DNA from 3 places in the Paraeggerthella hominis genome. Region 3 is predicted to be linked to each of the others. Evidence: predicted binding sites of a transcription regulator. Region 3 holds the regulator's gene; each other region holds the start of a gene.
The links. Region 3 encodes HrcA, which represses chaperone genes, less so after heat shock. Its sites were predicted from a motif close to TNTTAGCANNCNNNNNNNNNGNNTGCTAANA; they were not measured.
Positions count from the first base shown of each region.

Region 1: the regulator HrcA is predicted to act here: its motif matches at 1,483-1,513, upstream of LQE90_RS07955 (co-chaperone GroES).
Region 2: the regulator HrcA is predicted to act here: its motif matches at 2,103-2,133, upstream of LQE90_RS04295 (ATP-dependent Clp protease ATP-binding subunit).

Region 1 covers NZ_JAJNOQ010000006.1:81,302-84,564, reverse strand. Annotated here, with positions in the region: gene groL (chaperonin GroEL) at 1-1,070, opposite strand, end outside; gene LQE90_RS07955 (co-chaperone GroES) at 1,117-1,404, opposite strand; gene LQE90_RS07950 (response regulator transcription factor) at 1,732-2,430, opposite strand; gene LQE90_RS07945 (sensor histidine kinase) at 2,420-3,263, opposite strand, start outside.
Region 2 covers NZ_JAJNOQ010000003.1:92,647-95,909, forward strand. Annotated here, with positions in the region: gene LQE90_RS04290 (hypothetical protein) at 367-1,080, opposite strand; gene LQE90_RS04295 (ATP-dependent Clp protease ATP-binding subunit) at 2,178-3,263, shown strand, end outside.
Region 3 covers NZ_JAJNOQ010000001.1:192,861-196,123, reverse strand. Annotated here, with positions in the region: gene hemW (radical SAM family heme chaperone HemW) at 1-715, shown strand, start outside; gene hrcA (heat-inducible transcriptional repressor HrcA) at 946-2,007, shown strand; gene dnaJ (molecular chaperone DnaJ) at 2,083-3,219, shown strand.

The DNA.
Region 1 (3,263 bases), on a different contig from region 3:
TCGGAGTCGGCACGCTCGAGCTCGGCCTTGATCTGGCCGATGCGGTCCTCGATGGCCTTCTTGTCGCCAGCGCCGTCCACGATAAGGGCGGTGTCCTTCGTGACCTTGACCGTCTTGCAGTGACCCAGCATGTCGACGCGAGCGTCCGCCATGGTCATGCCGAAGTCCTTGTCGATGACCTGCGCGCCGGTGACGGCGGCGATGTCCTCGAGGATGCGCTTGCGGCGGTCGCCGAAGCCGGGAGCCTTGATGGCGACGCAGTTGAACGTGCCGCGCAGCTTGTTCAGCAGGATGGTGGCCAGAGCCTCGCCCTCGACGTCCTCAGCAACGATGAACAGCGGGCGGCCGGACTTCATGATCTCTTCCAGCAGGGGAACCATGTCCTGGATGTTGGTGACCTTCTGGTCGGTCAGGAGGATGTAGGGGTCGTTGAGCACGGCCTCCATCTTCTCCATGTCGGTGGCCATGTACGGCGAGATGTAGCCGCGCTCGTACTGCATGCCCTCGACGATGTCCATGTCGATGCCGAAGGTCTGGCTTTCCTCAACGGAGATGGCGCCGTCCTTGCCCACGGCCTCCATGGCCTCGGCGATCTTCTCGCCGATGTTGGCGTCGCCTGCGGAAATGGTGCCCACGTTGGCAATCTGGTCCTTCGTGGAAACCGGCGTGGCGTCGGCCTTGATGGACGCGACGATGGCGTCGGTGGCCTTCTGGATGCCGCGGCGGATGCCCAGCGCGTCGGCGCCGGCGGTCACGTTGCGCAGACCCTCGGACACGATGACGTCGGCCAGCAGCGTAGCGGTGGTCGTGCCGTCGCCGGCGACATCGTTCGTCTTCACGGCAACTTCGCGCACCAGCTGGGCGCCCATGTTCTCAACGGGATCCTCCAGCTCGACTTCCTTGGCAACGGTCACGCCGTCGTTGGTGATGAGCGGAGCGCCGTAGGACTTCTCCAGAGCGACGTAACGACCCTTGGGGCCAAGCGTCACCTTGACGGCGTCGGCCAGCTTGTTGACGCCGGCAGCAAGCGCGCTGCGGGCGTCAGCCTCGAACTTGATCTCTTTAGCCATGATGCTTTTATCCTTTCAACTGCGTTGTTGTTAGCGGGATATTCGCTTATGCAAAGACAGCGTACAGATCGTCCGCGCGAAGAATGAGCACGTCCTCGCCGTCCACGTGAATCTCGGTGCCGCCGAACTTGCCGTAGACGACCTTGTCGCCCACCTTCACCGGAACGGGAACCAGGTTGCCGTCCTTATCGAGCTTGCCGTCGCCCACAGCCAGAACGGTGCCGCTCTGGGGCTTTTCCTTCGCTTCGGTCGCAAGGTACAGACCCGACGCCGTGGTCTCCTCGGCCTCGTCCTGCTTGACGATGACGCGATCACCCAGGGGTTTCAGATTCATAACGTGCCTTCCTTTCGTCGTCCGACTCGCGTAGCGGAACGTTTGATGTTCGCTATGTAACCACTCGATTGCGGTGACTGCTAGCACTCATCGTTAGCGAGTGCTAAACATTGCGTTATCATAGCAGCCTCATCGCCGATTGCAAGAGTATTCAGAGAAATCTAAGCCCATGCGTTTCAGGTTTGACAGAATCGCCAAACGATCGTCACAATTGGGCCGCCGGACGGTGCGCGCAACGTACGCCGCGCGCAAGCGGCGCGAGCCCGATTCGGGAACCTTCGCCAAGCAATGGCCGCGCACAAGAAGCGAGGCCCTGCCGCAACCGCGTCAGCTGGCACCCGGACGAACCAGCCCGCTTTCGTATGCCTTCACCACCAACTGAGCGCGATCGTGCGCGTCCAGCTTGGCCATGATGCGCGCCAGATGGGTTTTCACCGTGGCGGGAGAAATGAACAAATCGGCCCCTATCTGCTCGTTCGTCATCCCGCGCGCAACGAGCACCAGGATTTCGCGCTCGCGATCGGTCAGCGCGCCGATAGCAGACCGAACCCCTGCGCCGTCCCCCGGAACAAGCGGGCGCGACGCGACGAACTCCTCGATCAGACGACGCGTAATGGACGGCTGAATAAGGGCGTCCCCCCGTGCGACCACGCGAACGGCAGCGGCGATCTCGTCGGGTTCGGCATCCTTGAGAAGAAAGCCGCTTGCACCGGCGGCCAGGGCATCGTACACGTACTCGTCCAGATCGAACGTCGTCAGGATAAGCACGCGAACGTCCTCGAGCCGAGGATCGTTGCTGATAGCGCGCGTAGCTTCGATGCCGTTCATGTGCGGCATGCGAATGTCCATGAGCACCACGTCGGGCCGCAGGCGCTGCGCCAGCTCCACCGCCTCCTGGCCGTCGCGCGCCTCGCCCACCACGTCGATGTCGCCGTACGTGAGCAGGATCAGGCGAAACCCGCTGCGCACAAGATCCTGGTCGTCGGCCACCAGCACGCGCACCTTGCCTCCATCGTTACGCTCCATGCTGCGCCTCCGCTCCCTTAACCGGAATGCTGGCCATCACGCGGAAACCGCCTTCCGCGGCGTTGCCTGCGGAAAACGTTCCGCCCAGCAGATGAACGCGCTCGGACATTCCCGCAATGCCATGCCCCGCCCCGTCGGCAGCCTGGGGAAGGCCGTCGCGCAGCGCAAGCGCGCCGACAGCGGGCTCGAACCCGCGTCCGTCGTCCTTCACCGTCAGGCGCGCCTGCCCGTCCTCGATCGCAAGGCGAATCGAAACCTCGTGGGCGCCCGCATGCCTGACTATATTGGTTGCCGCTTCCCGCGCTATGCCGAACAAGGCCATGTCGACGTGCGCAGGAACGCCGGCACGATCGTAGCCCGCAGCGTCGAGGCGCACCGAAAGCCCCGCGTCGCGCAGGTACGCGGCCAAGTCCTCCAGCCTATCCGTCCCCGATGCCGGCGCCGTTTCGGCCGTCTCGTCGCCGTGCCGCAGCACCCCGATCATGCTGCGGATGTCGTCGAGCGCCGTTTTAGCCGTGGCCCGCACCGTGGCGACGGCCTCCTTCGCCGCCGCAGGATCCACGTCGATCAAGCGCTCGGCGGCAGCGGCCTGGATGCTCACGGCCGACAGCGAATGAGCAGTGATGTCGTGCACTTCGCGCGCAATGCGCACGCGCTCCTCCTCCACGCGACGCGCGGCCTCCTCTTCGCGCGAGCGCTCCGCTTCGAGCGCCCGCTGCTCGGTGGCTTCGACGTACGCGCGATGCGTGCGGTACGCATAGCCCGCAAGGGCGGCGGCCAGCACCAGCGCGATGTTTTGGAACCGCGTGAAAAACGTCAGGCTGGCGGTGCGC
Region 2 (3,263 bases), on a different contig from region 3:
CGCGCCGGGCGATGGCGCTTTCGGGCCGACGAGGCGGCTATGCGGGACTTCGCCTGCGTTCGGGCCGTCAGCGCACGAAAAAACGCGATCGCTGGCAGGTTCTGACGGTTTGAGGTCGTCGTTTCGGCCCTTCGTTTCGCAAGCCGCAAACACTTCAGTATCGTGCCTGGTCAGAAGCCCGATCGAAAATGAAGTTGGGGAAGGGCAGCGTGAGGCGCGCGCTCGGCAACCTCAAACCGTCAAAACCTGCCAGCAAGGGCGGTTTTTCGCGCGCAACGTGCCAGCCGCAATCGCTTTGCTTGCGACGTTGCTCCGAGCTTTGTCGGCTGCGCTGCGTGAGTTGTACGGTCGGAAGCGTTTCTGGCGTTACGCGAAAAGCCCCTTTTGACTGAGCAACTGCCGACGAAGTTCAAGCTGCTTGAGCGAATAGTCGGAGCAAGCGGGTCGTATCCGCGCTCCTAAGTGGCCGGCCAGAATACGTGCGAAGCGGTTGTATTCTTGGTAGTTTGCCACCTGGCGCCAAGTGGCGGTCACCACGGTCAGGCCGAGTGCTTCGAGCGCGTTGCGTCGGGACGCATCCTCGGCGATGCGCTTCGCGCCGGTATGGCAGAGGGTGCTGTCGTATTCGACCGCCACGCCCCTGTCTCGCCAAAGCAGGTCGCATCGAAAAGAGGAGCGGCTGGTTGTCCAGTTGCTGTGCTGCGGAATCGCTACGGTAGCGTTCATGGCGGGATGCTCCAACTTGCTTCCCCCGTACAGATAGGGAAGCGTTAGCAGTTCGGCGAGGGTCGATTCGCGCGGAGAAGCCGATCCGCCCAAAACGTGAGGAAGTGCCCGGCGGGCTGCTTTCGTTCCATGCAGGTATCCTGCGTTGTCTAGGTACGAGGCCAGCTTTCTCGGATTGGTCAAAGGGGGCCTGTTCCTGATTCCGTAGGGGTGCTGCTTGTCGGGGGCGAACGTGCCGCAGAACTCGTACCCCAAATGGACTGCGAGGGGAAAGCCGATCGCCGACGCCATGTGCACGAAAGTCAGTTCGGGGCAGGTGACGAAAACCGGTTCGTCGAATCCAGGGAAGAACACGGCCCTTAACGATCTTTCCGGTAGGGATTGCGCACGGTGAACGATGAGGGCCGAACTGGCTTTCCTGTTTTCCCGAGCAAGAACGTGGACGGGCAGGGACAATGTGCCGCCGCGAACGAGCGCATGCGTTCGCATATCGGAGCCGTGCGGAGCTTTCTCGGGCACGGTCGTGCTGCGGCATACGCTGCGCGCCGATCCGACGTCGCTGAGTTCGGATCGCCAGAATTCAAGGGCCGATGTATGGGTTAGGATGGTTTTCATGGTGTGAGTTTAGCACCACATAATACCAGGTCAATAGCTATTTTATGGTTTAGATTCCTGCTGGATTCGCGCTAAATTTCTGTTGGATTTCAGCTAGATCCGCGCTAGATCCGCGCTAGGTTTTTGCTAGATCCGTGTCAGACTCGCGCAACGTTTCCGCTAGATTCCTGCTGGATTTCGTTGCGAGCTGGAAGCTGCGCGCAAAAAACGGCGACCGCTGGCAGGTTCTGACGGTTTGGGGTCGTCGTTTCGGCTCTTCGTTTTGCAAGCTGCGAGCGCTTCGGTATCGCGCCTGGTCAGAAGCCCGGTCGAAAGTGGCGCCGGGGAAAGGCTGCCCATAGCGCGCGTTCGGCAACCTCAAACCGTCAGAACCTGCCAGCGAAGGCGGTTTTTCGTGCGCAACGTGCCGCCTGCAAGGGCAGCGGGGCTTCCTGCTCGTGGTGGCTTCGTTGCTGCGGCGCCTCGCACGCATGCCCGCACGCCCGCAGCGGCATCGGTGCCTGCTCGCATCGCCCGCCCGTCCGCGCCGCCGTCACCCGCCCGCGCCCGCCCGCCCACATTCGCGGCTCGCATCGCACGCCCGCCCGCACCCGCCACCCGCGGTTGTTCGCGCCCGCAACGCGCTGCGAGACGCCTTGGCAAATGCGGGCGTCTCGGGATAATCCGGCGGTTCGTGCACGTGGCGCGAAAGGTCGTGATACGATGGATCCCGTCGCCTCAACGGCTCGACTTGTGGAGCCGCCGTGTGCGGCGTCCAGGTGAATTGGCACTCGATCAGTGCGAGTGCTAACATGGACGAGTAACACTGAAGTATCGCCGCGAGAATCGAGGCTTACATGTCATTCGAGAAGTTCACGGACAAGGCGCGCAAGGTGCTCGTCCTAGCCCAGGACGAAGCGCGCTCGCTCCATCAGCCCTATGTGGGGACCGAGCACATCCTTCTTGGCCTTATCCAGGAGAAAGACGGCTTGGCTGCTCAGGCGCTCGATCGCCTGAACGTCAAGTACGACGCCGTGGTGCAGGCTATCCGCCAGGTGGTCGCCATCGACGAGGACACCGACGTGTCCGGGCACCTGTCCTTCACGCCGCGCGTGAAGCGCGTGCTGGAGAACTCCCTGCGCGAAGCCATGCAGATGGGGCAATCCTACATATCGACCGAGCACTTGCTGCTGGGCATCGTTCGCGAAGGCGACGGCACGGCGCTCGAAGTGCTCACGCGCCTGGGCGTGGCGGGCGACGACGTGCGCGCAGCCCTCAACGACCTGGTGGGGCAGAGCCCGGTGTACGCCGGTCGCAACCCCTTCGACCCGAACGGCGGCACGTCGGACAGCGTGCTCAAGGAGTTCGGCACCGACTTGACGCAGAAGGCGCGCGATGGCAAGCTCGACCCCGTCATCGGTCGCGCCGGCGAGATCGAGCGCGTGATGCAGGTGCTCAGCCGTCGCCAGAAGAACAACCCGTTGCTCATCGGCGAGCCGGGCGTGGGCAAGACCGCTGTGGCCGAGGGCTTGGCCCAGCTTATCGTGTCGAATCAAGTTCCCGATATCCTGCGCGGCAAGCGCCTGTTCACGCTGGACGTGTCCGCGCTTGTTGCCGGGTCCAAGTACCGCGGCGAGTTCGAGGAGCGCCTGAAGAAGTGCATCAAGGAAGTGATGGACGCGGGCGACATCATCCTGTTCATCGACGAGATGCACACGCTTATCGGCGCGGGTTCGGCCGAGGGCTCCATCGACGCCGCCGCCATCTTGAAGCCGCCGTTGTCGCGCGGCGAGATCCAGGTTGTCGGCGCCACCACCATCGACGAGTACCGCAAACACCTGGAGAAGGACTCCGCTTTGGAGCGTCGCTTCCAGCCCATCACGGTGGGCGAGCCGAACGAGGAGCAGGCGCTGCGCATCATGGAGGGCCTGCGCGATCGCTAC
Region 3 (3,263 bases):
GCTGCGCACGCTCGGTCGCGCGCATTCCGCCGACGATGCGCGCCGGGCTATCGAAGCGGCGCTGACCCGGTTCGAAAACGTCAGCGTGGACTTGATGTGCGGCATTCCGGGCCAGAGCGACGTTAGCTTCGAGGCGAGCGTGCGCGAAGCCGTTGCGCTCGGGGCGACCCATGTGAGCGTGTACCCCCTCATCGTCGAGCCGCACACGCCGTTCGACGCGGCTGTTCTGGCGGGCGAGCTGGACGAGGTTGACGACGACGTGGAGGCATCGCACATGGAGATCGCCGCGCGGGTTCTGACCGAAACCGGCTTCGAGCGGTACGAGGTGGCCAGCTACGCGCGGCCGGGTTTCGCGTGCCGCCACAACATCGCGTACTGGACGGGCGTGCCCTACCTGGGCCTGGGCCGCAGCGCCGCCACCATGACGCAGAACGCCGAGCGGCGCATGCGGGTGAAGGACGGCGTGGTCACCGACGATCTGGATGCGCGCCAAATGGCGGCGGAAGACCTCATGCTGGGCATGCGCATGACGCGCGGCGTGTCCGACGCGCGCGTTGAACGCGCGGCGGGGCTGCTGCCGCGGGTAGGCGAAACGCTTGCCGACCTGGAAGACCGGGGCCTGGTCGTTCACGAAGGCGGTCGCTGGCGACCCACGGAACGCGGGTGGCTTTGCGGCAACGAGCTGTACGGGGACCTGTTCGATCTTGCTCCGTAAGCGCCTCGAGGGGAGCGATCCGCACCTCGGCGTCTTCGTGCTCGACGGTGTCGCAGGTCCCGATTTGCGCCCACGTTCGCGGTCGTCTGCCTTCCGGCGGCTCCGATTTGGCGGCGAGCCGCCGCGTTCTGTGACGCTTCCGTTGAGATTCTCCATAATTGTCACCTTTTTTAGCACTCTCTTGCATCGGCTGCTAAAATGACACGTTGGTATTGCATCGCCTGGTGCCGATGAAGCGGCGGCTTGAGCGGTGGAAGAGAGAGGAAAGGTGGAGAAGCGTGCTTTCGGATCGAAGGCAAAGGGTGCTTGCAGCCCTCATCGAAGAATACGTCGCGCGCGCTCTGCCGGTGGGCTCGCGCACGTTGACGGAGCGCTACCAGCTGGGCGTGAGCCCCGCGACGGTGCGCAACGAACTGTCGGTTCTCGAGGACGGCGGCTATATCGCGCAGCCGCACACGTCGGCGGGGCGCATCCCGACCGATCACGGGTACCGCGCGTTCGTCGACAACCTGCTGCAGACCGACCTTGCGGGCGACGATGATCGTTACAGCCCCGTGGTGGACCAGCTGCGCCGCAGTGCGAGCGAGCTGGACGCCCTGCTCGAGCAGACGTCGTCGGCTCTGACGCGCTTGACCGACTGCCTTTCCATCGTGATCGCCCCCTCGGTCCTCAACCTGCATATCAAGCAGCTTTCCCTGATATCGCTGTCGTCCATGAGGGCGCTCGTGGTGCTGGTGACCGAAGACGGCCAGGTGTTCAATCGCCAGATGGAGTTCGCCGAAGAGGTTTCGGGCGACGATCTGGCGCACGTGCAGCATTTCCTGAGCGACGTCTTCACGGGCAAGTCGCTCCAGGAAATCGAAGACGGGCTGGGGCAGGGCATGGTCGAGGCGTTTCGCGACCCGCTCGTGCGCATGGCGCTCGACGAGGTTCTGTCGTGCTTGCAGGAAAGCGAGCAGTCGCGCGCGCATCGCCTAGGCGTAAGCTCGCTGCTCAGCCAGCCTGAATTCAGCCAGTCGCAGGCGTTGCTGCCCGTCATGCAAGTGCTCGAGGACGACACGGTGCTCCTGCAGATCATGGACGAGGCGTCCCGTCAGGCTGCCGGCGTTCCAAGCGTGCGCATCGGCAGCGAAAACGATGCCGCGGCGCTTTCGGGCGTGTCGGTGGTGGCAAGCCGGTACGGACGGGGCGAGTCTGCCGGCGTGGTGGCCGTGGTAGGCCCTACGCGCATGGATTACTCGAAGGTTATCCGCGCGGTGCGCATAGCAAGCTCCGCGCTCGAAGACGTATAGCAGTTAGGTAGAAGCAAAAACGAGTGCAGCGGAAGGGGCGGTCCTTCCGCTGGTGAAGAAAGGTTTCAACGACAGATGGCCAAGGATCTGTACGAAGTTCTGGGAGTGTCGCGGGACGCGAACGAAGACGAGATCAAGAAGGCGTTTCGCCGCCGCGCGCGCGAGCTGCACCCCGATGTAAACAAAGCCCCCGATGCCGAGGACCAGTTCAAAGAGCTCAACGAAGCGTACGACGTGCTGTCCGATCCGGCGAAGCGCGCGCAGTACGACCGGTTCGGGACCATGCCGGGCGCGGCGGGCGGCGGCAACCCCTACGGCGGCGGTTACGTGGACTTCGAGGATTTGTTCGGCGGCGGCTTCGGCATGGGCGACATCTTCAGTTCGTTCTTCGGCGGGCAGGCCGCTGGCCATGCGCCCCAGCGCCGCGAAGGCCGCGACATGGGCGTCGGCTTGCGCCTGACGCTTGAGGAAGTGGCCGCTGGAGCCAAGAAGGAGATCGTGTACGATCGCCTGGCTCCGTGCCCCGACTGCGACGGCTCGGGCTTGGGCCCCGACGGTCGCGAGGTCGTGTGCCCCGATTGCAACGGGCAAGGCCGCGTGGTCACCGTGCAGCGTACGTTCTTGGGCGACATGCAGACGGCCACCACGTGCAAGACCTGCGGCGGCACCGGCCATACTATCGAGAACCCGTGCCCGGAATGCGAGGGCCAGGGCCGCGTGCCCGACCGCCAGCGCGTGACCGTGGAGGTTCCCGTGGGCATCCGCGATTCCCAGCAGCTTCGCCTGTCCGGCTTCGGCGAAGCAGGCATGCACGGCGCGCGTCCGGGCGACCTGATCGTAACCTGCCGCATCCAGCCGCATGAGTTCTTCGAACGCGATGGCGACAACCTGCACGCGCGTGCGAACGTGTCCATCGTGCAGGCAACGCTCGGTTCGGAAATCGAGATCGACGGCATCTTCGAGGACGAGAAGGTGCAGGTTCGCATTCCCGAAGGCTGCCAGAACGAGCAGGTGGTGCGCGTGAAGGGCTGCGGCATGCCGCGCTTCCGCAGCGACGCGCGCGGCGACATGTTCGTGCATGTGAACGTGCAGGTGCCCAAGAAGGTCACCAAGAAGCAGCGCGAGCTTTTGGAGCAGCTGGCCGAGGAGATGGGCGAGGACGTGGCCGACGAGCGCACGCCGTTGCAGAAACTGCGCGACGCGTTCCAGTAGGATCGTCGGCCTGCCGGCCGATGCGCCCACTTGTATCACCCTGC